DNA from 4 places in the Lacticaseibacillus thailandensis DSM 22698 genome. Region 1 is predicted to be linked to each of the others. Evidence: predicted binding sites of a transcription regulator. Region 1 holds the regulator's gene; each other region holds the start of a gene.

Region 1 (5,672 bases):
GGAATGTAGATGGCGTCAGCCTGCTTGGCCAACGCGCCGGCAGTTTGCTGCACGTCGTTGGTGGTGGCAACGGTCTTTTCAACCGGGGTCAGACCCAGTGACTTGATGACCCGCTTAGCCGTCTTGATTTGGACGACTGAGTTTTCCTCGGCCGCGTTGTAGAGCAAGCCGATTTTCTTGGCCTTGGGGAACATCTTGTGGAGTAGCTCAATTTGAGCTTTGGTGTTGACCTTGTCGGTGACCCCAGTAGCGTTGGTGTCGGGATGCTTGAGGTTGGTGACCAAGCCCGCGGACTTAGGGTCGGTCACGGCCGTGAAGAGCATGGGCGTCTTATTGTCCTGCTTTTGTAAAGCCTGTGCGGCGGGGGTGGCAATGGCCAGATTCAAATCATTTTTGTCTTTTTGCAGTTGCTGACTCATGGTCTTTAAGTTACTTTGGTCGCCCTGCGCGTTCACGTAGTCGAGTTTCAGGTTCTTACCACTCTTGTAGCCTTCTTTGGCGAGCTCCTGTTCAAAACCTTTGCGGGCGTCATCGAGGGCGCTTTGGCTGACTAATTGCAGGACCCCAATTTTGACGGTCTTACTACTACTGGTGCTGCTACTACTCTTGCCGCAGGCGGCTAGTAAGGTGACGGCGGTTAAAGTGGCGGCGATGGCGATAATCTGTTTAAACTTCTTCATGTTGATTTCCTCCCGGGAAAATAAAATGACCGGTCACGTGGGGGCAATACGTCCACGTGGCCGGCCTGTTATCTCTTCCGGAAGATAGAAAAACGCCACGTGTTCGAATTGCTTCGATCCATGTTGCGGTTGTAGGCATTATTAATTGCTACGGCCATCATGGATACAAACCAGCTGGTTTGCATCCATGATGCAAACCGCTATCTGTAATAGCCGTAGTAATACGCGTTGTTCAAGTTGTTACGTCGAATGTTAGACATAAGCGACACTCCTTGATAGCAGTTTTTATTACAGGGCTAAGAATATCCTCATTGTATTTTAAAGTCAACCGGTTTGGATAAATTTTTGTGGGTACCGGCCATCCCGGGGGAACGTCAGCCCTTATTTGATACGGCTGACAGGAATATTCAACTTTTTCATCATGTTGCGGTTAACGACCACGCTCACCTTAGCGGGAGCTTCAACTGCCAGTTGCTTTGGCTGCTGGCCCTTGATGGTCTTGAGGGCCATCCGGGCTGTTTGCCGACCCAGCTCCTTGTAGCTGATTCCGTTGGTGGCAGTACCGCCCGCCTGGACCATGGTGCTAGCGGCGGGAACGACGGGCGTCTTCGTGGCGGCAGAGACCTTACCCACGGTGGCCATGGCCGCGGCGACCGTGTTGTCGGCGGGTACGTAGATAGCGTCGACGTGCTTTGCGAGTACCTGGGTCGTTTGGGCGACGTCGTTGGTGGAAGCGACGGTCTTGGTGACTACGTGCATGCCCTGGGCCTTCAGTGCGGCCCGGGCCAGCTTAATCTGCATGACTGAGTTGGCCTCTGCAGCGTTATACAGTAGCCCCACCGTTTTGGCTTTGGGTACTAACCGCCGTAACAACTTGATCTGGCCGGCCACGTTCACCATGTCGGTGACGCCGGTTGCGTTTTTGTCCGGCTGCTTGAGATTAGTGGTTAAACCGGCCGACTTAGGATCGGTAATGGCGGTGAACAGTAAGGGTGTCTTGGTGTCGGCCTGTTGTAATGATTGTGCGGCCGAGGTCGCAATGGCCAGGTTCAACGTATTATCGTCTTTAGCTAGTCGCTGAGACATGGTTTTCAGGTTGCTTTGGTCACCTTGAGCGTTGAGGTAATCCAGCTTCAGGTTTTTACCTTGCTTGTACCCGTGTTTCGCCAACTCGGCGATAAAGCCTTTACGGGCGTCGTCGAGGGCGGTTTGGTTGATCTGTTGCAAGATGCCGATCTTCACGGTTTTAGTGGTGGTGTCGGCCTGCGCGGTCTTTTTACCGCACGCGGCCAGTAGGGTGATGGCTGCGACAGCGACGGTGGTGGTCATAATTTTAGCTAACTTCTTCATTGTTCATTCCTCCAGAAATTGTGTAGTGATAGGTGTCAAAAAAGCCAGCCACAGGATGAACTCTATCCGTGTGGCTGGCCATTAGTTTTTCCGGAAAAACAAAATCGCCACATGGATGAAAGATAATCCATGTGGCGAGTCAATGACGTGCTTAAGAACTTCGGCCTCATGGATGTGAACCAGGCGCGGTTCACATCCAACGTGTGAACCGCTATCCGAAAAAGCCGAAGAAAAAGTTATTCAGTTGTGTCTGCGCGCAGTGTTGCATAAGATGACCTCCTGAATGGGTAGCGGGAAAAAATTTGTTGCTCATAGAATATAACGTTCTACACAGCGTGTCAACATCTTTTTTTAATATTCACCTGGATATTTGCTCACAAAAAAAGCGGACCTGTCAGTCCGCCCGCGCGTAATCCTTATTCAAATTCGTCACGATAAAGTCCCACGACCAGGCCCAAAATGGTGATCGTGTCAAAATACATGTCACTCATGGTGTCGTTTTCGGGGTGCAAACGAATCCGCCCATCTTCGCGGTAGAAGCGCTTGACGGTAGCTTCGTCGTCTTCAGTCATCGCTACGACGACCTGACCGTTTTCGGCTTCACTTTGCTTGCGGACGATCAGTTTATCACCGTTCAAGATGCCCATTTTGATCATTGATTCACCTTGCACCCGCAACATGAAGAGTTCGTCCTCGTCATAGCTGAGTCCGGTAGGAACGGGGAAGTATTCTTCAATGTTCTGGGTAGCCGTGATGGGAACCCCAGCGGCAACTGTCCCGACAAGGGGAATGCCTTTTTCCGGAGCTACGCCAATATACTCGTACCCCGCGGGGGTCAATTCGAGGGTACGGGGTTTCGAGGGGTCCTTGGCAATTAACTGCGCTACCAGTAACTTTTGCAAGTAGGCGGCCACGGTGGACGAAGAACTGAGTCCAACAGCCTCACCAATTTCGCGGACGGTCGGCGGATAGCCACGGTTTGTAATCGAGTCGTTAATACTAGTGAGTATCTGTACCCACCGCTTCTTGGTCTGCTCAGCCATGATGATGTTTCCCCCTGTATGTTTCTTGTCTCCAAGATAGCATGACGAACACGTGTTTGCAAGCGGTATATCAACATTTTCGCCCAATTCCGGGTTTTATTTCCTAGGCGACTCAGTAAACCATTGGTTGGTGGTTCAAATCCGCAGCTGGTGGACGTGCAATTCCCAAGGAAACCGCATCTACAAGCAACGCAGTGACGTGCAGGGGGAAGTTTCGCCCTGGGTCGTCGAATCTGTTATCATAGTGGTAGGTAGTAACAGGTATTAGTAAAGGTGGTGTCGAAGTATGGAAATATTATTAACAGTTTTGGACGTGGTGCTCCTCGCCTGCGTGGGTTACAACGTTTACTGGCAATCACAGATCGAGGTGCACGCTAACTACGCTTACATGCAGATGTTCTGGGGCGTAGTGTTCGCCCTGCTGATTGCTTCTACGTACACCGCCAGCTGGGCATACGTCGTGTTCCTTGCTCTGTTCGTCCTCTTGAACGTCTCTGCGGGATACGGCGGTATCGCCAGCGACCGCGTTGTGGGTTACGGTATGTTCCAACGTGTGCTGCGGCTTTCCACATTAGCCGGTGTGACCATTTTGCCCGTGCAAACGGTGCGTGGTCGTCAACTTGTGATTGTGGTCTTTGCCTTCAATCCGCGTCGTTACGTACGGATGACCTTCCGGCAGCCGCTCGAAGCCCTCACCGTGAAGATCCGGCAGATGGTCCCCGATAACGTGCCCGTCGAAATTCAACAAGTTCAGTAACGGTTAACTAATAATGGCGTTCATCCGTGGAGGGTGAACGCCATTTTTGTCTGGTTAGTGAATGAGGGTCATGACGATGGGAATAGCCACCATCGCCAGCACCGTGGAACCAGCTACGCCCACCGCCGCAAACTCGCTGTCCGCGTCATAGAGCCGTGCCACCACGGGCGCATTGGTCATGACGGGCATGCATGACTGGATGATGAAGACGGTCTTCATTAACGCCGGCATGTCCGCCCCCGCCAGCAGAATCGACATAATCAGGGGCGCAAAGATGAAGCGTCCCAGCAGCACGCCCAGAAAGTCTTTGTCGAGGCGCAGCGCGTTACGAATACCAGACTGCTGGATGGTGATCCCGATGAAGAACATTGATCCCGGGACGGTCAGGTCCCCAACGTACTCCAAGTCGGCGGACAGAAAGTTGGGTAGCTGGATGTGGAGCATCACGATGATGATTCCGACGATAAAGCCCAGCAATGGTGGTGAGAAAATTTTACCCAACGCCCGTTTGAAGTCAAACTCCGCGTCGCCGGGTCCGTCGCGCTGGATCAAGTAGACGCCCACTGTCCAGAACACGGTGGTGTTAGCCATGTAGTAAACCAGGACGTACGGCACACTCCGGGCACCAAATAGCGCCATGTTTAACGGTAAGCCGATAAAGACCGTGTTGGAGTTCAGGAACATTGAACAAAACAGCCCGATGCGGCTACGGTCGACCCGCAGGAACAAAGCCACTATTGCGGACAGTACACCCAGAATTGCCATGGAAATTAGCGGGTAGCGCAGGTCCGGGAGTAACCGGATCAGTTCGCTGGCGGTGAATTTTTCGCTCACGGTGACCACCATGTACGCGGGCAGGGCGACTTGCGTAATGATTTTGGCAATAATTTTGCCACTTTGCGCACTCAGCCAGTGGCGGGCGGACAGCCAGTAGCCAACCGCGATTAAAATAATAATTTCAGCAACGCCAAAAACGCTTGAGAGAAATGCTTGCAATAATCTAGACCCCTTCGGTTAATGTTTTGTGGTGATAATGTGTTGCAATGGCACGTCGAAGGTGTCGCGTGGCCAGTCGTCTTCTGGTCGTATCTGTACGGACAGCGCCAGCGCCACCGTGGTTCCCACAAAGTGGGTCAGGAAGCGGTCATAATAGCCACCGCCAAACCCCAGGCGGGACCGTGACTGCTGGGTATAGGCCAATCCCGGAACAATCATCAGGTCGGGCTGGTTGTTCACCAGTGCCGGGTCGTAGGGGGGCTCGAGGATGCCAAATTTGCTGCGGACCAGCGCGTTCATCGTGGTGAACGGGAGGAAGGCTAACTGGCGGTGCGGCAACGTCCTGGGTACCAAGACGGATTTACCGGCCTGCTGCGCTGCGGCAATAACACCGCTAGTGTCAACTTCAAAGTCCCCACTAATGGTAGTCGCGATGGTGCGCGCACTACGCCACACTGGTAGCGTGGTGAGTTGCTGCCATAATGTCTTGGTTTCAGCTATCCGTTGCGCAAGGGGCATGACTCGCAGCGTCGCGATTTGTCGCTGGCGGGCGTCGCGTTTGGTGTAAGTCATGCGTGTACCCCGTGTGCCACAAGCCACTCGTTGAGCACCACGGCCTGGTTATTGGCCGTATCCTTGGCCCCAAACAGGAGAATCACGGGTGTGCCAGTAGCAAGTTGCTCATTAAGAGTATTAATGAACCCGTCTGTGGCTGGATTGGTGTCCAATTCGGCCATGTAACGGGTTGTGAATTCGGCAAACTTGGCCGGTTCGTGGTTGAACCACTTACGCAAGTCGTTGGTGGGCGCGATGTCCTTGGCCCAGAGGTCGAGGTGGGCGTCCACT
Region 2 (5,672 bases), on a different contig from region 1:
CGTCAATAATACAAAGCGAGGTTGGGATTCAATGAGTTTTGAAGATACATACAAGTTATGGGCGGCGCAGGAGCACCTCTCGCCAGAACTGCGGGCCGACATGCAGCGGCTTGCGCATGATGATGAGGCGCGCGAGGATGCCTTTGCCGTACCGATGTCCTTTGGGACGGCCGGCATGCGTGGTACCTATGGTGCTGGAATCAACCGGTTTAACGAGTACACGGTAGCGCAGGCGACTGCTGGCTTGGCCCGGTACATGGATGAACTTGGTGCTGATGCCAAGCAGGCGGGGGTCGCTATCAGTTTTGACTCCCGGCACAATTCGGAAATGTTTGCCCACGTTGCGGCTCAGGTACTGGGTGCGGTTGGTATCAAGACGTTTGTCTTCGACAGTTTGCGCCCAACACCGGAGTTGTCATTTGCCGTGCGTGACCTGCACGCCTTTGCGGGTATCATGATTACGGCCAGTCACAACCCTAAGCAGTATAACGGGTACAAGTTGTACGGAGCCGATGGCGGGCAACTGCCACCAGAAGCGTCCGACAAAATCACCACGTATGTACGCAAAGTCACCGATCTGTTTGGCATTGACCGCGCCAACGAAACCGAGTTGCGGACCAGCGGCATGATGCAGCTGATTGGTGAGGATGTTGACCAGGATTACCTGGATCACGTAGCTACGGTCACGATCAACCACGATTTGGTTAAGCGTGTTGGGGCCACGATGAAGTTAGTTTATACACCGCTGCACGGTACCGGGAAGTTTCCGGTAATGCGTTCGCTACAGCGCGCCGGCTTTGCTAACTTCACCATGGTTAAGGAGCAAGCCATCTATGACCCTGAGTTTATTACGGTGACCCACCCGAACCCAGAATTTCCGGAAGCCTTTGACCTGTCCATCAAGGAAGGCCGGCGTATCGGGGCTGACTTACTGATTGCTACCGATCCTGACGCTGACCGGCTGGGCGCGGCGGTACGTATTGGTGACGAGTACCACCTGCTAACTGGGAACCAGATCGCCAGCTTATTGCTACACTACATTCTGGAAGCTAAGAAACAGGCTGGTACGTTGCCGGCTAATGGTGCGGTAGTGAAGAGTTTCGTCTCGACCGAGTTAGCTGACAAGATTTGTGCTGACTATGGTGTGCAGATGATCACGGTAGAAACTGGCTTCAAGTTTATTGGGGATGCCATTGCCGGCTTTGAGCAGCACCATGACCACACCTTCCTGTTTGGTTTTGAAGAAAGTTACGGTTACCTGATCAAGCCATTTGTACGGGACAAGGATGCCGTCCAGTCAACGTTGCTGCTGGCGGAAGTGGCTGCATACTACCAGGAACAGGGCAAGACTTTGGCTGACGGGCTGCATGACTTGTACGCCAAGTACGGTTACTTTTCCGAACGGACAACGTCACTAGAATTTAGTGGTTTGACCGGTCCTAAGCAAATGGCAGCGCTGATGACTAAGTTCCGTGAAGAGGCCCCTACACAGTTTGCGGGCACAGCCATTGAACGGACGGAAGACTACCTGAGTGGGCAAGCCCGGACTAGTGCGGGTGAGACCAGTCAGTTGACCTTGCCCAAGTCCGACGTGTTGAAGTACTACCTGACTGATGGCACGTGGATTGCCATTCGTCCAAGTGGTACGGAGCCCAAGGTGAAATTCTACATTGGGGTCCAAGGTGACAGTGAGCAGGCAGCGCAAGACAAGTTGGCGGGTTACGCTGACGCGTTGCACGCCTTTGCGGCTGAAGCCGAATAACGTCAATCGGCATTGTTTTGTGGGTGCAGACACCGAGATGGGGTCCGCGCCCTTTTTGGTGCTGTCGTCAGTGCGTGGGGCCGGCGTCTATTTGGTGAGCCGATACAGGTAGCAATCAGTGACGGGGTAATTTCATGAAGGTCTCCATCAACTAGCCGGATTTGCGGACAGGCTGCCCCGATTGGTAATCATGCGCTATTTGTGCTATCCTTTGGAACAATTTAGCGACGGTTGGCACATGTGGCCGGCTAAGCGAGGAGGTCATGACGATGGGGTTACACCAATACATTACGGGGTTAACAAACCTGGAAACGTTGCGCCGGGCACCCGGCTTCTTCAAGTATGAGGAGCACAGTGTAGCGGCACACAGTTTCAAGGTTGCCTCAATTGCCCAAATGTTGGGCGACATTGAGGAGGAGGCGGGACACACCATTAACTGGCAACGCTTGTACGAAAAGGCGTTGAATCACGACTACACGGAACGTTTCATTGGCGATATTAAAACGCCGGTCAAATACGCCACCAAGTCGTTGCGGTCCCTGCTGGCAGACGTTGAGGAATCCATGACGGAAAACTTTATTGTGGGTGAAATTCCGCCTGAATTTCAGGACGTTTATCGGCGCCGTCTAGGTGAGGGCAAGGATGACACCCTCGAGGGTCAGATTTTGAGCGTGGCGGACAAAGTGGACCTAATGTACGAGGGCTTTGGTGAAATTGAGAAGGGTAATCCTGAACCCGTCTTCTTGGATATCTACCGGGAAAGCCTGAAGACCATTTTGCAGTTTCGGCAATTAGCCTGCGTCCAGTACTTTTTAGACCACATTTTGCCCGACATGTTACACGAAAACTTTGCCGATAAGCAGCACCTGGAGTCGGTGACGGCGGATACCTTGGCGCAAGCCGATGACCAATAGCGTTAGCAAAGTAGCGGAATGTGTGGGAAATGCTACATTTTGGCGATTATGAGATACACCGGCAGTACGCCGCGACTACAGGTAGCGAAAATATGTTCGCTATGCTAAAATAAGCGCAGAGTGTTATGGCTGTACGCTGATAACATGAGTTGCACCAGTTACCATAGAGCGTGGCGCTAGGGTTACCTGCCGCGACGCTCTATTTTTGGCGTTAGTTAATTAAAATAGTTATTTGTGACCATCAATGGCGTATGGTTGTTGTGAGGAGGGTGTTGTTATGGCAGAACAAAACGAGCAATTGTTTGATTTACAGTCACCATATAAGCCAGCAGGGGATCAACCCCAGGCGATTAAACAGCTCGTTGATGGCTTTAAGCGCGGCGAGAAGGAACAAATTTTGCTGGGGGCCACCGGGACCGGGAAGACGTTTACGATGAGTAACGTCATTGCCCAGCTAAACCGGCCGACGCTGATTTTGTCACATAATAAAACCCTGGCCGGTCAACTGTATGGTGAATTCAAGGAATTCTTCCCGAATAATGCGGTCGAATACTTTGTTTCTTACTATGATTATTACCAGCCCGAAGCCTACGTGCCGAGTTCTGATACCTATATTGAAAAGGACTCGTCCATTAACGATGAGATCGACCAATTGCGGCATGCGGCCACCAGTGCCCTGCTGGAGCGCCGCGACGTAATCGTGGTAGCGTCGGTCTCGTCCATCTTTGGGTTAGGTGATCCAAAGGAATACTTTGATCACTTGATCAGTTTGCATCCTGGTTTGGAGATTGACCGTAACGCCCTTTTACGGCAATTAGTTGATATTCAATATGACCGTAACGACATTGACTTCCAACGTGGGCGGTTCCGGGTACGGGGTGACGTGGTCGAAATTTTCCCGGCTAACACTGACGACCACGCGATCCGCGTCGAGTTCTTTGGTGATGAAATTGACCGGATCACGGAAGTGGACGCATTAACTGGCGAGGTGCTGGGAACACGTGACCACGTGGCCATTTTTCCGGCGACGCACTTTATGACCAATAAAGATCAGCTCGAACGTGCCATTGATAGTATCAGCGCCGAACTGGATGCGCGGCTCAAGGAGTTACGTGATCAGGGTAAGTTGCTGGAGGCCGAACGGTTGGAACAGCGGACCAATTACGATATTGAGATGTTGCGCGAAATGGGCTACACCAGCGGGGTTGAAAACTATTCACGGCACATGGATGGCCGTAAACCGGGTGAGCCACCGTACACGTTGCTCGACTTTTTCCCGAAGGATTTCATGATTATGGTTGATGAAAGCCACGTGACCATGCCACAGATTCGCGGTATGTATAACGGTGACCAGGCCCGCAAGCAGGTACTCATCGACTACGGTTTTCGTCTGCCGAGCGCCCTGGACAACCGGCCGCTGAAAATTGATGAATTTGAAAAGCACGTCAACCAAATTCTGTACGTGTCTGCCACCCCGGGTCCGTACGAAATGGACCGGGTACCCAAGAAGGACATCGCCGAGCAGATTATTCGGCCGACCGGGTTGTTGGATCCTACGATCGAAGTGCGGCCAATCATGGGCCAGATCGATGACCTGGTGTCCGAAATTAACATTCGGGTCGAGAAGCACGAGCGGGTGTTTGTGACGACTTTGACCAAAAAGATGGCCGAAGACCTGACCGATTACCTCAAAGAGATGGGCATCAAGGTCAAGTACCTGCACAGTGATATCAAGACCCTGGAGCGGGCCCAAATTATCCGCGACTTACGGTTGGGCAAGTTTGATGTGCTAGTAGGAATCAACTTGCTACGTGAAGGGATCGACGTACCGGAAGTGTCGTTAATTGCCATTCTGGACGCGGACAAGGAAGGCTTCCTGCGTGCCGAGCGGTCGTTGATCCAGACGATTGGGCGCGCAAGCCGGAACGAACATGGTAAGGTGATCATGTATGCGGATAAGGTGACGGACTCCATGAAGGCCGCCATCGACGAAACGCACCGGCGGCGGACAATTCAGGAAAAGTTCAACCGGGATCATGGCATTACCCCTAAGACGATCGTCAAGCCAATCCGCGACGCCATCAGTGCGGTGGAGAAGTCGACGGACGATGATGCGGGTAAGAGTGTCACCCAGGTAGACATGGAGGATATGTCCAAAGAGGATCGGGCTGAGTTGGTCAAGAACCTGCGCGAGCAGATGCAGCAGGCCGCCAAGAAGCTCGACTTTGAGCAGGCTGCGAGCCTGCGGGATACGATCCTGGAACTGGAAGCAGCCAAGTAATCCAGAGGGCCATGCGTTGTGGTGTGGTTAGTTTGTAGAGGTAAAGGAATTTGTCAAATAATCAGATTGTTATTCACGGTGCACGTAGCCATAACTTGAAGGATATCGACGTCACGATTCCCCGGGATAAGCTGGTGGTGATGACCGGCCTGTCCGGTTCGGGTAAAAGCTCATTGGCCTTTGATACGCTGTACGCTGAAGGACAGCGGCGGTACGTTGAAAGCTTATCGTCATATGCCCGGCAATTCTTAGGGCAAATGGACAAGCCGGACTTGGACTCTATTGATGGGTTGTCGCCCGCTATTTCCATTGACCAAAAAACAACGTCCAAGAACCCCCGTAGTACGGTGGGGACGGTGACTGAAATCAACGACTACCTGCGGCTGTTGTGGGCACGTGTCGGTACGCCTATCTGTCCTAATGACGGTACCAAGATTGAGAGTCAATCGGTAGAACAGATGGTCAACCGCGTGATGAAGTTACCGGACCACAGTCGTATTCAGGTGATGAGTCCAGTCGTGCGGCACAAAAAGGGTGCACACAAGAAAGTGTTCGCCAAGATTCAGCGTGAAGGCTACGTGCGAATGCGGGTTGACGGCGAAATTGTCGATGTTGACCCCAAGTACGAGCTGGATAAGAACAAGTTTCACGACATCGATATCGTCGTGGACCGCATCGTGGTGAAGCCCGAAGTCCGTTCCCGTCTCTTCGATTC
Region 3 (5,672 bases), on a different contig from region 1:
TGGGCGCCACGGAGTACATTCCCAACAACGTCAACATGGATGCCAACACGGACATGCTGCTGATTACCGGGCCGAACATGTCGGGGAAGAGTACCTACATGCGGCAACTGGCCCTGATTGTGATCATGGCGCAAGCCGGGGGCTTCGTGCCGGCCGACCGTGCCACTTTGCCGGTCTTTGACAAAATCTTCACCCGCATCGGGGCTGCAGATGACTTGGCCAACGGTCAAAGTACCTTCATGGTCGAAATGTTGGAGGCTAACGCGGCGTTGAGCCACGCGACGAGTCGCAGCCTGATTCTCTTTGATGAAATTGGGCGTGGTACCGCCACCTATGATGGGATGGCATTGGCACAGGCGATTATCGAGTATCTGCACGACCACGTGCACGCCAAGACGCTGTTCTCTACGCACTATCATGAACTCACGGCGTTGGCGGATCACCTGGACCGGTTGCGCAACGTACACGTTGGGGCCACGTTGGACCACGGGAACCTAGTGTTCCTGCACAAAATGATGGCGGGTCCGGCTGACAAGTCTTACGGAATCCACGTTGCCAAGCTGGCTGGTTTGCCAGATGAGTTGTTACGGCGCGCTGACCAGGTGTTGCGGCACTTGGAAGAACAGGGTGGCACGCTTGATGTGTCGGACGCGCCTAGTCGGACCGCCGTGGCCGCGAACAGTTCGTCGGCCGGCACACCGGTGGCAGCAGCCCCGGCTAGTGCGGCGGAATCAGCCCCCGCTACGGCGGAGACTGCTGCGGACAAACCGCATGCTGACAGCGATGACGGTACCTCGACCGATACCGGCGCGCAGCCAGCCGATGAGCAGCTGGAACTGTTTGCGCCCACGACGGCCGTCCCGGAATTAAGTACCGTGGACCACAAAGTATTGCAGCAACTCAAGCAGTTTGATTTGTTGCAAGCTACGCCCATGGCCGCGATGAATTTGTTGTATCAACTTAAACAAGAACTCAAGCATTAGTTAACATTGCTTGCGTTGTTAGTGCCGTAACGTCCTAGTGCGTTGGCACATATCGTCTTTGTCAGTATGGGGGTGACCACGATGAGTCAAATTCATGAATTACCAGAGGCACTGGCCAACCAGATTGCCGCCGGGGAAGTGGTCGAACGTCCCGCTTCGGTCATTAAGGAATTAGTGGAAAACAGCATTGATGCTGGTGCTAGCCAAATCGACATTCGGGTGGCCGATGCCGGATTGCGGCTCATGGAGGTTGCGGACAACGGGGCCGGCATCGAGCCTGACGATGTACCCGCCGCGTTCAAGCGTCACGCTACCAGTAAGATTGCGACCACGCGGGACCTGTTTGCGATTCATTCGCTGGGTTTTCGCGGTGAGGCTTTAGCCAGTATCGCTGCGGTTGCGGACGTGACCATCGAAACGGCGACGAGTGAGGGCGTCGGCACCACCGCTCACCTCACTGGTGGCCAAATTGTGGATGCCCACCAGCAGGCCTTCCGGCAGGGTACGACCATCGCGGTGCACAACCTCTTTTACAACACTCCGGCCCGCCTGAAGTACGTAAAATCCCAGGCAACCGAGTTGAGTCACATTACCGATATTGTGAACCGGTTAGCGCTCGGGCACCCCGATATTGCCATGACGTTGCGCAGTGGCGATAAGCTTTTATTGCGCACGGCTGGTAATGGTGATTTGCAACAGACCATCGCGGGTATTTATGGGGTGGCGACTGCCAAGGCGATGCTGGCGTTCAGCGGTGAAGACCTGGACTTTAAGGTGTCCGGCTACGTGAGTTTACCGGACACGACCCGGGCCACGCGGACGCACATGACGTTACTATTAAACGGTCGCTACTTTAAGAACTTTAATTTAGCCAAGGCTGTAATTGCCGGGTATGGCTCCAAGCTAATGGTGGGCCGGTATCCGTTGGCAGTGGTGAACATTACCATTGATCCGCAGTTGGTAGACGTGAACGTGCACCCCACCAAGCAGGAACTGCGCATTAGTAAGGAGCCGGCGCTAGCCAAGTTGATCGAACAAACGATTTATGCGCGGATGGCCGACCAAAACCTGATTCCGGATGCGTTGCACAACTTACCACACCGGCGGGGATCCCAAGGGGAGCAACAAGCGCTCAACTTTGAAGGTGCGCCGCGTGTGCACGAGACGGTCACTCCGATTGAAGCGACTGACCGGTCTGTGCGCCAAGCAATGCAGGCAGGAACCTCATCGGCTGCGGCACCGGACCCGGCAGCAGCGCCAACACCAGACGCGGCCAGTGCCAATGATTACGGGTTGGACATTGAGGAGCTTCCTCAGGACAGCATCATGAAGCATCCCGAACGACTGGCGGCGTGGGATCAACGGTACGCCCACATTGCGCCTGACGAGATGGCGGCGGTTGATCAGGAAGATGCGTTGGCGGTAGCGGGCACCGCCGCCCCGGCTGCGGCTGCGGATCAACCACAGGAGCGGTTTCCCCACTTGCATTACCTGGCGCAGATGCACGGCACGTTTATTTTGGCCGAGACGCCGGACGGTTTTTACCTGGTGGACCAGCACGCCGCCCAGGAACGGGTCAACTACGAGAAGTACCGCGTGGAAATTGGCCAGGTGGATCAGGGACAGCAGAATTTGTTGGTACCCATCGTGCTGGACTATCCAGCTAGCGATGCCGCGTTGATTCGTGACCGGATGGACGTCCTGCACAGTGTTGGCGTTAATCTGGAGGACTTTGGTCAAAACAGCTTTGTGGTGCACAGTCACCCGACGTGGTTTGCGGCTGGTCAGGAAGAGGACACGCTACGTGAAATGATCGATTGGGTGCTGCGCGACGGTCACCTGACTGTCGCCAAATTCCGCGAGGCGGCGGCCATCATGATGAGTTGCAAGCGTGCCATTAAGGCCAACCACCATTTGGACGCCCAGCAGGGGCAGGCGTTGCTCGACAAACTGGAACAGGCGGAAAACCCGTTTAATTGTCCGCACGGCCGGCCAGTGGTGGTCGAGTTCTCGAACAAAGACCTAAACCGGATGTTCAAGCGAATTCAGGACAGCCACGAAAGTAATCCGGTTGATTTATAACGCAGAGGCCCGGGCAAACCGCCCGGGCCTTGCTTATACAGCTGGTGGTTTGGTCACGGTCAGTTGAGAGTGCACATCCGTGGGCTGCAAAGCGCGCAACCACGGGGAAAGGTACGTAGCACTGGTTATGTGGGTTCCCATCTGCAGGAGCTAGACCGTCCATGCAAACCAGCCTGGCAAGCAATGGTGTTGGCAACACCCTGCACCAACCAAGTCGACCGGTAACTAAACGGCTCAGGGCGGGAGACCAAGCGGGGTGGATATGCTATAATCGAAGCCGAACACTTGTGCGTACGGCACAACTAAAGGAGTAGTCCGATATGTATGAATTTTTGCGCGGCACCATTGTGGCCGTGACCCCGGCGTACATCGTGGTTGATGTCGGTGGCGTGGGTTACCACGTCCTGATGGGGAACCCATTCACATTTAATGAAGGACAAACGGCCACCGTTTACGTGCAACAGATCATTCGCGATAACGACCAAACGCTGTATGGCTTTGCTAGTCAGCGGGACAAGCAACTGTTCAACCAGTTGTTGTCCGTCACCGGTATTGGGCCCAAGAGTGCCCTGGCCATTCAAGCCAATGCGCATGGGGATGCCCTGGCCAGCGCCATCGCTAATAATGATGTGGCGTTCCTGACTAAGTTTCCGGGGGTCGGCAAGAAGACCGCGTCCCAAATTGTCTTGGATCTGCAAGGCAAAGTGGCCGCCCCGGTTAATGGTGGCCAGCCTGCACTGGACTTGACTGCCAGTGCTGATGACGATTTGAGCCCGGCACTGCGCGATGCTCTGGCTGCTTTAACCGCGTTGGGTTATACGGATGCTCAGGTTAAGAAGGTGCGTCGTGTACTAGTTGACATGCCCGATAGTTCGACGCAAGCGTACTTACAAGCAGGATTAAAAGCCTTACTATAATCACGTCAAGGAGGTGTGTTCATGCCAGATGAAAGTGATCGGTTACTTGACCAGGATGCTACCGCGGAGGACGCGGACAGCGAATTGTCGCTGCGTCCCCAGACCTTAGCCCAATACATTGGGCAACGGCAAGTCAAGCAACAGCTAGAAGTTTACATTCAGGCTGCCAAAATGCGTGAAGAGTCCTTGGACCACGTGCTGTTGTATGGGCCGCCTGGGTTAGGTAAAACTACCCTGGCCCTCGTAATTGCCAACGAGTTGGGGGTGCATGTGCGGACCACCAGCGGACCGGCGATTGAAAAGCCTGGTGATTTAGCCGCCCTCCTGAACGAGTTGGAAGCGGGGGACGTGCTTTTTATCGACGAAATTCACCGCCTGCCCAAAGTGGTGGAGGAAATGTTGTACTCCGCCATGGAGGATTTCTTCATTGATATCGTGGTGGGCCAAGGCGCCGATGTGCACCCGATTCACTTCCCATTGCCACCATTCACGCTGATTGGAGCGACGACGCGGGCCGGGGCACTCTCGGCCCCGCTGCGGGACCGCTTCGGTATCACCGCACACATGGCCTATTACAATACGGACGAATTGAGCCAAATCGTCCGGCGGTCTGCGCAAATCTTCCAGCTACGAATTGCCGCAGATGGGGTTCACGAAATTGCCTTGCGGTCGCGGGGCACCCCCCGGATCGCGAACCGCTTGCTGAAGCGTATCCGCGACTTTGCTGACGTCGCCGGCGTGCAGGAGGTGGGCGCAGACTTGGTCGATGAGGCCCTGACGGCGCTACAGGTTGATCGGAAAGGGCTGGATGCTACCGACCGGAAAATCTTGCGGTTAATGGTCGAGCAGTATCACGGTGGCCCGGTGGGGTTGAATACCATTGCGGCCAATATCGGTGAGGAAAGTACGACCATCGAGGAAGTATACGAACCATACCTATTGCAGGTCGGATTTATTCAGCGCACACCTAAGGGGCGGACGGTCACGCGTGCTGGGTATGCGCACCTGGGGGTTCCGTATCCCAATAATCAAGGATGACACGGGCCGCGGTTTGTAGTACGCTCGGTTTCAAAAGTGGACGTGATTTGGTATAGTGGTATTAACAAATAAAAATGAGGTGTATGGCCAGTGATTTTTGGTGCAAGTACGGGCATGGGTCCCGTAACGATTATTTTAATTATCCTGATGGTAGTGCTGATGTACTTTTCCATGGTACGTGGGCCCAAGAAGCAGCAGCAACAGCGTCAGCAGATGTTCAACGGCCTGAAGAAGGGCGACAGCGTTGTGACGGTTGGTGGTCTGTACGGTGTGATTGATTCTATGGACCAAGAACACGGCCAGATCGTGCTGGATTGCAACGGCGTATACTTGACCTTTGCTACTCAGGCCATTTCGCGGGTCGAGAAGCACGCGGATGCAGCTAAAGCAACTACGCCAGCTGGTGCTGACAGTGCAGCTGCGGACACCGCTGATGCAGCGGTTAGCGACGCGGCCGACAGCAGTGCCGCCGCTAGCGAAACGAACGACGAAGCTAAATAAAGTAGATTAATATATACTATTTAAACAGGGGTGCCGGTTGTTAAGCCGGCACCCCTGTTTTGCTCCAGACACAATGTTTAGGGTTAGTGTGCATCCATAATTAAAACAATATGAGCGGATGCACGTTGATTGAAATTTTTTGTGCATGCGC
Region 4 (5,672 bases), on a different contig from region 1:
ACACCAATCGTGCGCAGGCCATCAAACCCAGTAATATAACGACGTTTTGGCGTCTTCTTCTTCACGTCCATCGGATATCCCCATTCAACAACCTGGAATAATCTAGTTCTGTGGTGTGCTCCCCACACACCGCGTACACGTCTATACTATAACAATTACCACCTAAGCAAAACCCCGGGTGCAACAACATCGCCCCCATATGAAAAAGCGCCACCCGTGCGGATCAGCGCCACAACCATTCGTGGGCCACCCAACACCGTGCGCTTTCTCAACGTAACATGCTAGTCTTCGTATATAAAGGTCAAATCACCAATCGTCACGGAGTCACCCTCCTTGGCGCCGGCCTCACGCAACGCGGCATCGACCCCCATATGGCGGAGCTTCCGGGCAAACCGAAGCACACCATCATCGTGGTCCAGGTTGGCCATTGCGGCCACCCGCTCAACACCGGCACCGACAACGGTAAACCCGTTCTCATCCTCGGTCACCTTAAACTGGTCATCCGCATTACCTTGGTATGCGTAGTCCACGTTCTGTGCCGCATCAGTATCCGTGGCCTCCTCGAAGAAGGACGGCGCGTCCGCTAACAACCGCGCGGTCGTGTACAACAGCGGCTGCACATTATCGTGGGTCACACTCGAAATCGCCATGATGTGGTCTGCCGCTACCCCTTCAGCCAGCAACTGCTGCTTGAAAGTGTCAAAACGTTCCTGTGCTCCAGGCATATCCATCTTGGTGGCCACCACAATCTCGGGCCGGGCCAACATGTTGTCATCGTAGGTGGTCAATTCCTTTTGAATCTGATGGTAATCAGTCAGCGGGTCACGCCCGCTATCAGGGTCCATTTCGACTAGGTGCAAGATGACCCGGGTGCGCTCAACGTGGCGCAGAAACTGGATGCCCAGTCCCACACCATTCGACGCACCTTCAATGAGCCCCGGTAAGTCAGCCATGACAAAGTCAGTACCGTCATCCAGCCGCACCATGCCTAGGTTTGGTACCAAGGTAGTAAACTGGTAGGCGGCAATCTTCGGCTTGGCACTGGTCACCGTGGCCAGAAGGGTCGACTTACCGACGGAGGGAAACCCAACTAAACCAACGTCCGCCAGTACGCGAAGTTCCAGCTTGACGTTGCGTTCAACCCCCGGTTCACCGTTTTCGGCGATTTCCGGTGCGGTGTTTTTAGGGGTCACAAAGTGGATGTTACCGCGACCACCACGGCCACCTTTGGCCACCACCAGCTCATCACCAGGGTGAATCAGGTCACCGATCAACGCGCCGGTATCGGCATCCGTGACCGTGGTCCCCGCCGGTACGGGCACCCGCGTATCTGCCGCTGCACGCCCGTACATGGCTTTGCTCTGACCATTACCGCCAGCCGCCGCCTTAAACACGTGCCGGTACCGAAAGTCCATCAACGTGTTTAACCCGGTGTCGACATAAAAAATGACGCTACCACCGCGGCCACCATCACCACCGGATGGGCCCCCAAACGGCACAAATTTCTCGTGGCGAAAGGCAACGACACCATCGCCACCCTTGCCAGCCTTAACGGCTACTTTGACTTGATCTACAAACATAAAATCCTCCACTACGTCCGTTGTTACTCTGCCCCTAAGCATACAGGACACACAGCCCCAATGCTAGTTTAGAGTGACAATTTAATGGTTTGCGCGGTGGTTTTACTGATTCCCAAAGCGCGAATCTCATCCACCGTGGCACCCTTAATGTTGTTAATGGTCTTAAATTCGCGTAACAATTTGCCCCGCGTTTTAGGACCCACGCCGGGAATTGATTCCAAATGGCTACTCAAACTGTTCTTGGAGTGCCTCTGCCGGTGGAACGTAATCGCAAAGCGGTGCACTTCGTCCTGAATCCGTTCCAGCAGGTAAAAGCCCTGGCTCCGCGGATCCAAGTTGATTGGCTGGTCCGCATCACCAAACAGCAACGCGGCCGTCCGGTGCTTGTCGTTTTTGACCATCCCCGCAACCGGAATGTCCAAATTCAACTCGTCGGCCAGTACTTCCTTGGCAGCATTCATTTCAATGGCACCACCGTCCATCAAGATGAGGTCAGGTAACGGGTGGTGCTCCTTCAGCAGCCGCGTATACCGCCGCCGAATCACTTCACGGGTGTTGGCGTCTTCGTTCGCACTGTGTTGGCCCTCATCTTGGGCCAACTTGTACTTACGGTAGTTACTCTTGGCGGGTCGGCCGTCGACAAACTGCACCATGGCGCTGACTGGTTCTGACCCCTTAATATGGCTGTGGTCAAAGGCCTCGATCACGTGTCCCGACTTGGGCAGGTGCAAAGCCGCCATGATTTCTTCCTGGGCCCCCGAAGTCTTGCGGTTGTCCAGCTCCAACAACCGGAACTTTTCCTCCAGCGTAATGCGGCTGTTCTTCGCCGCCAGATCCAGCAGCGCCCGTTTTTCACCACGCTGGGGGGTCCGGACGGGTACACCCAAAATGTCACTGAGTACCTGGTTGTCCATGCCCTTGGGCACCAAAATCTCGTGCGGCTTGACGTTGTTTTTACGGTTATAGAACTGTAAAATAAACGATTCAAACTCTTCGGTAGCCGTGTTCACAATGGGAAAAAGCCGCTTTTCACGCTTCATCAAGCGCGCCTGACGGATAAAGAACACCTGGATGGACATCCAGCCTTTGTCCCAGTAGAAGTTAAACAGATCGCGGGTCGTCCGGTCGTTTGAAATAATCTTTTGTTTCTCCACGGTTGCTTCGATGTACTTAATTTGGTCACGAATATCCGCAGCCCGTTCAAACTCCAAGTCGGCCGCGGCGTCTTCCATCCGCTTAGTCAACTGCTGCTTGACCTTCGCGGTGTTACCGTTCAAAAAGCTCTTGATGCGCTTAATCTGCGCTTCGTACTCCTCTTGCGGTACTTCCTTGAAGCACGCACCCAAACACTGCCCCATGTGATAATACAGGCACGGGCGCCCTTGGTATCCGTGGCACCGCCGTAACGGGTACACCCGCTGAATAAACTGCAACGTCTCTTCCGCTGCGTAGACGTTAGGATACGGGCCAAAGTAGTAACCGCCATCCTTCTTCACGTCACCCGTAATCAGGATCTGTGGATCACGTTCATTGGTGATCTTGATGTACGGATAGCCTGTGCCCTTCTTCAGCTTGATGTTGTAGTAGGGCTGGTACTTTTGGATCAACGTAATTTCCAGCAGAAAGGCTTCCTTGTCGGTGCTAGTAACAATAAAGTCAAAATCCGCAATTTCGGAGACTAACTTAGCCGTCTTACCCTCGTGGCTACTCTTGAAGTAGGAACGCACACGGTTCTTAAGGTTTTTGGCCTTACCAACGTAAATAATTTTGCCGTTAATGTCCTTCATCTGGTAACTACCCGGTAAGTCGGGCAGTAACGCTAATTTAGCCTCAATGTGGGCTGATGCCATCGGTGTGCCTCCTCTCTGCCAAAACATTTGTTCGCTAGTGTTATATTCTAACGACATTTGGGGCTCGGCGCAAGTTGCAGTGACCGGATCATAGTTGGTGGTGCAAGTTCGGAGTACAGGGAATGACTGCGGCGCTGCGGAATTACCGCCAAGTCTGGTCACCCCCGCCGCCGTCCACATACAAAAACACACTTACGTCCGGCTCCAAGCCAGACATAAGTGTGTTGGTCATTACTGTGCTAATACCTTGCTCAAGAAGTCCTGGGTCCGGGCTTCCTTGGGGTGATTGAAGATGTCTTCCGGTTTGCCCTTCTCAACAATCTGGCCACCATCCATGAACCAAACCTGATCGGCCACCTCACGGGCAAAGCCCATTTCGTGGGTGACCACGATCATGGTCATCCCCGACTTGGCCAAGTCCTGCATAACCTTCAGAACTTCACCAACCATTTCGGGATCCAATGCACTGGTTGGCTCGTCAAACAGCATCACGTCTGGCTTCATTGCCAGCGCCCGGGCAATGGCCACCCGCTGCTGCTGCCCACCAGACAGGCTGGCCGGATAAGCGTTCGCTTTATCACCCAAGCCAACTTGATCAAGCAACTGCTTGGCTAACTTTTGTGCTTCAGCCTCATCCATCCCCTTCACCTTTTTCGGGGCCAAAGTAATGTTGTCCAATACCGTCATGTTGGGAAAGAGGTTAAACTGCTGGAACACCATCCCCATTTTTTCACGGACCTTGTCCAGTTCCTTCTCGGACAGGCCCACAAGGTTGGTCCCTTCAAACTCGATTTCACCGGATGTTGGCGCGTTCAGGCAGTTCAAGCTACGGAGGAAGGTACTCTTACCACCACCAGATGCCCCGATGACAACGATCACGTCGCCTTGGTGGACGGTTTCGCTGATACCAGTCAACACTTCGTTGTCGCCAAACGACTTCTTGAGATCCTTAATCTCAATTAATGCTTTGCTATCCTTCATGTTTCATCTTCCCTTCAAAGTGGTTCAGAACCTTGGACAACGTAAACGTCATGATGAAGTACAAGACCATGGCGACAGCAATTGGTGCCACCCCTTTGTACGTATCCGTCTGCACAACCTTTAACTGGTAGATCAAGTCGGAAACCCCGATGATGGAAACAATAGAACTTTCCTTGATCAGGGAAACAAACTCGTTACCTAACGCCGGCCAGATGTTCTTCAAGGCTTGCGGCAGAACCACACTCTGCATGGTCTCACGCTGGGACAAGCCGAGTGACCGCGCGGCTTCCGTCTGCCCTACCGGAATACTGTTGATCCCACTCCGGAAGATTTCGGCCACGTACGCGGAGGAATTGATGGCCACGGCGATAATCCCAGAAACCAGGGCGGGGATGCTGACAACCATCCCAATCCCGAAGTAAACAAACATGACTTGAATCATCAATGGGGTGCCCCGGATAAACTCGATGTAGGCAACCGCGATCCCGTGCAGGACCTTACTCTTGGACAAACGCATCAGGGCAAAGATAATCCCACCAATGACCCCAAAGATAACGGAGATGGCAGAGATGAAGATGGTGTACCAAACCCCTTTACCAAACACCTTCCAGTAGGCCAGCATCGACGTGTTCTTCGTGTTGGTCTTCATGTACTTGGCAGCGGTCTTTAGGTACCCTTCCGTCAGGTCATGCTTATCCATTTGGTCAATACTCTTATTCACCTTGTTGACCAACGCGGTCGAACCCTTGGCAAAACCAATGGCCGTCCCCTGCATATCACTACCCAAATTAAAATGACCATCAATTGAAGTGAGCGACTTATCGTTTTCAGCATAGGCATCAGCAACTGGCTTTTCCAAAACAACTGCGTCGACCTTGTGGCTCTTCAGGTCTAGCAGCAGGTCGGTCGTCTTGGCTAAACCGGTCACCTTACTGTTCTTGATCTGCTTTTTGGCCAACTGTTGCTGCAAACTACCAGTTTGGGCCCCGATCTTCTTACCGGCCAGGGACGACTTCCCCTTGGCGTACAACTTAGCGTCAGCCTTGTTGACAATAATGTTCTGACCGCCTTTATAGTAGACCTTGGAGAAATCGACGTGCTTAGCGCGCGTGGACGTTGGCGACATCCCGGAAATGACCATGTCGACCTTCCCGGTTTCCAGGGCGACCAGCAGTTGGTCAAAGTCCATCTTCTTGATCTTGAGCTTGACCCCTAAGTCGTGAGCAATCTTTTTACCCACCTGGACGTCCATCCCCACAAC

What was found. Region 1 encodes LexA, which represses DNA repair genes until DNA is damaged. Its sites were predicted from a motif close to CNAACANNTGTTNG; they were not measured.
Region 2: the regulator LexA is predicted to act here: its motif matches at 2,762-2,775, upstream of uvrB (excinuclease ABC subunit UvrB).
Region 3: the regulator LexA is predicted to act here: its motif matches at 3,344-3,357, upstream of ruvA (Holliday junction branch migration protein RuvA).
Region 4: the regulator LexA is predicted to act here: its motif matches at 3,451-3,464, upstream of uvrC (excinuclease ABC subunit UvrC).

What each region holds. Positions count from the first base shown of each region.
Region 1 is NZ_AYZK01000007.1:31,259-36,930, forward strand. Features, by position in the region: gene FD19_RS08295 (ABC transporter substrate-binding protein) at 1-680, opposite strand, end outside; gene FD19_RS08300 (ABC transporter substrate-binding protein) at 1,062-2,030, opposite strand; gene lexA (transcriptional repressor LexA) at 2,447-3,073, opposite strand; gene FD19_RS08310 (hypothetical protein) at 3,360-3,830, shown strand; gene FD19_RS08315 (AEC family transporter) at 3,885-4,826, opposite strand; gene FD19_RS08320 (5-formyltetrahydrofolate cyclo-ligase) at 4,845-5,399, opposite strand; gene FD19_RS08325 (DUF488 domain-containing protein) at 5,396-5,672, opposite strand, start outside.
Region 2 is NZ_AYZK01000001.1:768,245-773,916, reverse strand. Features, by position in the region: gene FD19_RS03500 (phospho-sugar mutase) at 32-1,762, shown strand; gene FD19_RS03495 (HD domain-containing protein) at 2,032-2,676, shown strand; gene uvrB (excinuclease ABC subunit UvrB) at 2,954-4,957, shown strand; gene uvrA (excinuclease ABC subunit UvrA) at 5,008-5,672, shown strand, end outside.
Region 3 is NZ_AYZK01000005.1:81,135-86,806, forward strand. Features, by position in the region: gene mutS (DNA mismatch repair protein MutS) at 1-983, shown strand, start outside; gene mutL (DNA mismatch repair endonuclease MutL) at 1,065-3,065, shown strand; gene ruvA (Holliday junction branch migration protein RuvA) at 3,386-3,982, shown strand; gene ruvB (Holliday junction branch migration DNA helicase RuvB) at 4,004-5,020, shown strand; gene yajC (preprotein translocase subunit YajC) at 5,111-5,521, shown strand.
Region 4 is NZ_AYZK01000001.1:327,262-332,933, reverse strand. Features, by position in the region: gene FD19_RS01530 (acyltransferase family protein) at 1-71, opposite strand, end outside; gene obgE (GTPase ObgE) at 282-1,580, opposite strand; gene uvrC (excinuclease ABC subunit UvrC) at 1,649-3,430, opposite strand; gene FD19_RS01515 (amino acid ABC transporter ATP-binding protein) at 3,662-4,411, opposite strand; gene FD19_RS01510 (ABC transporter substrate-binding protein/permease) at 4,401-5,672, opposite strand, start outside.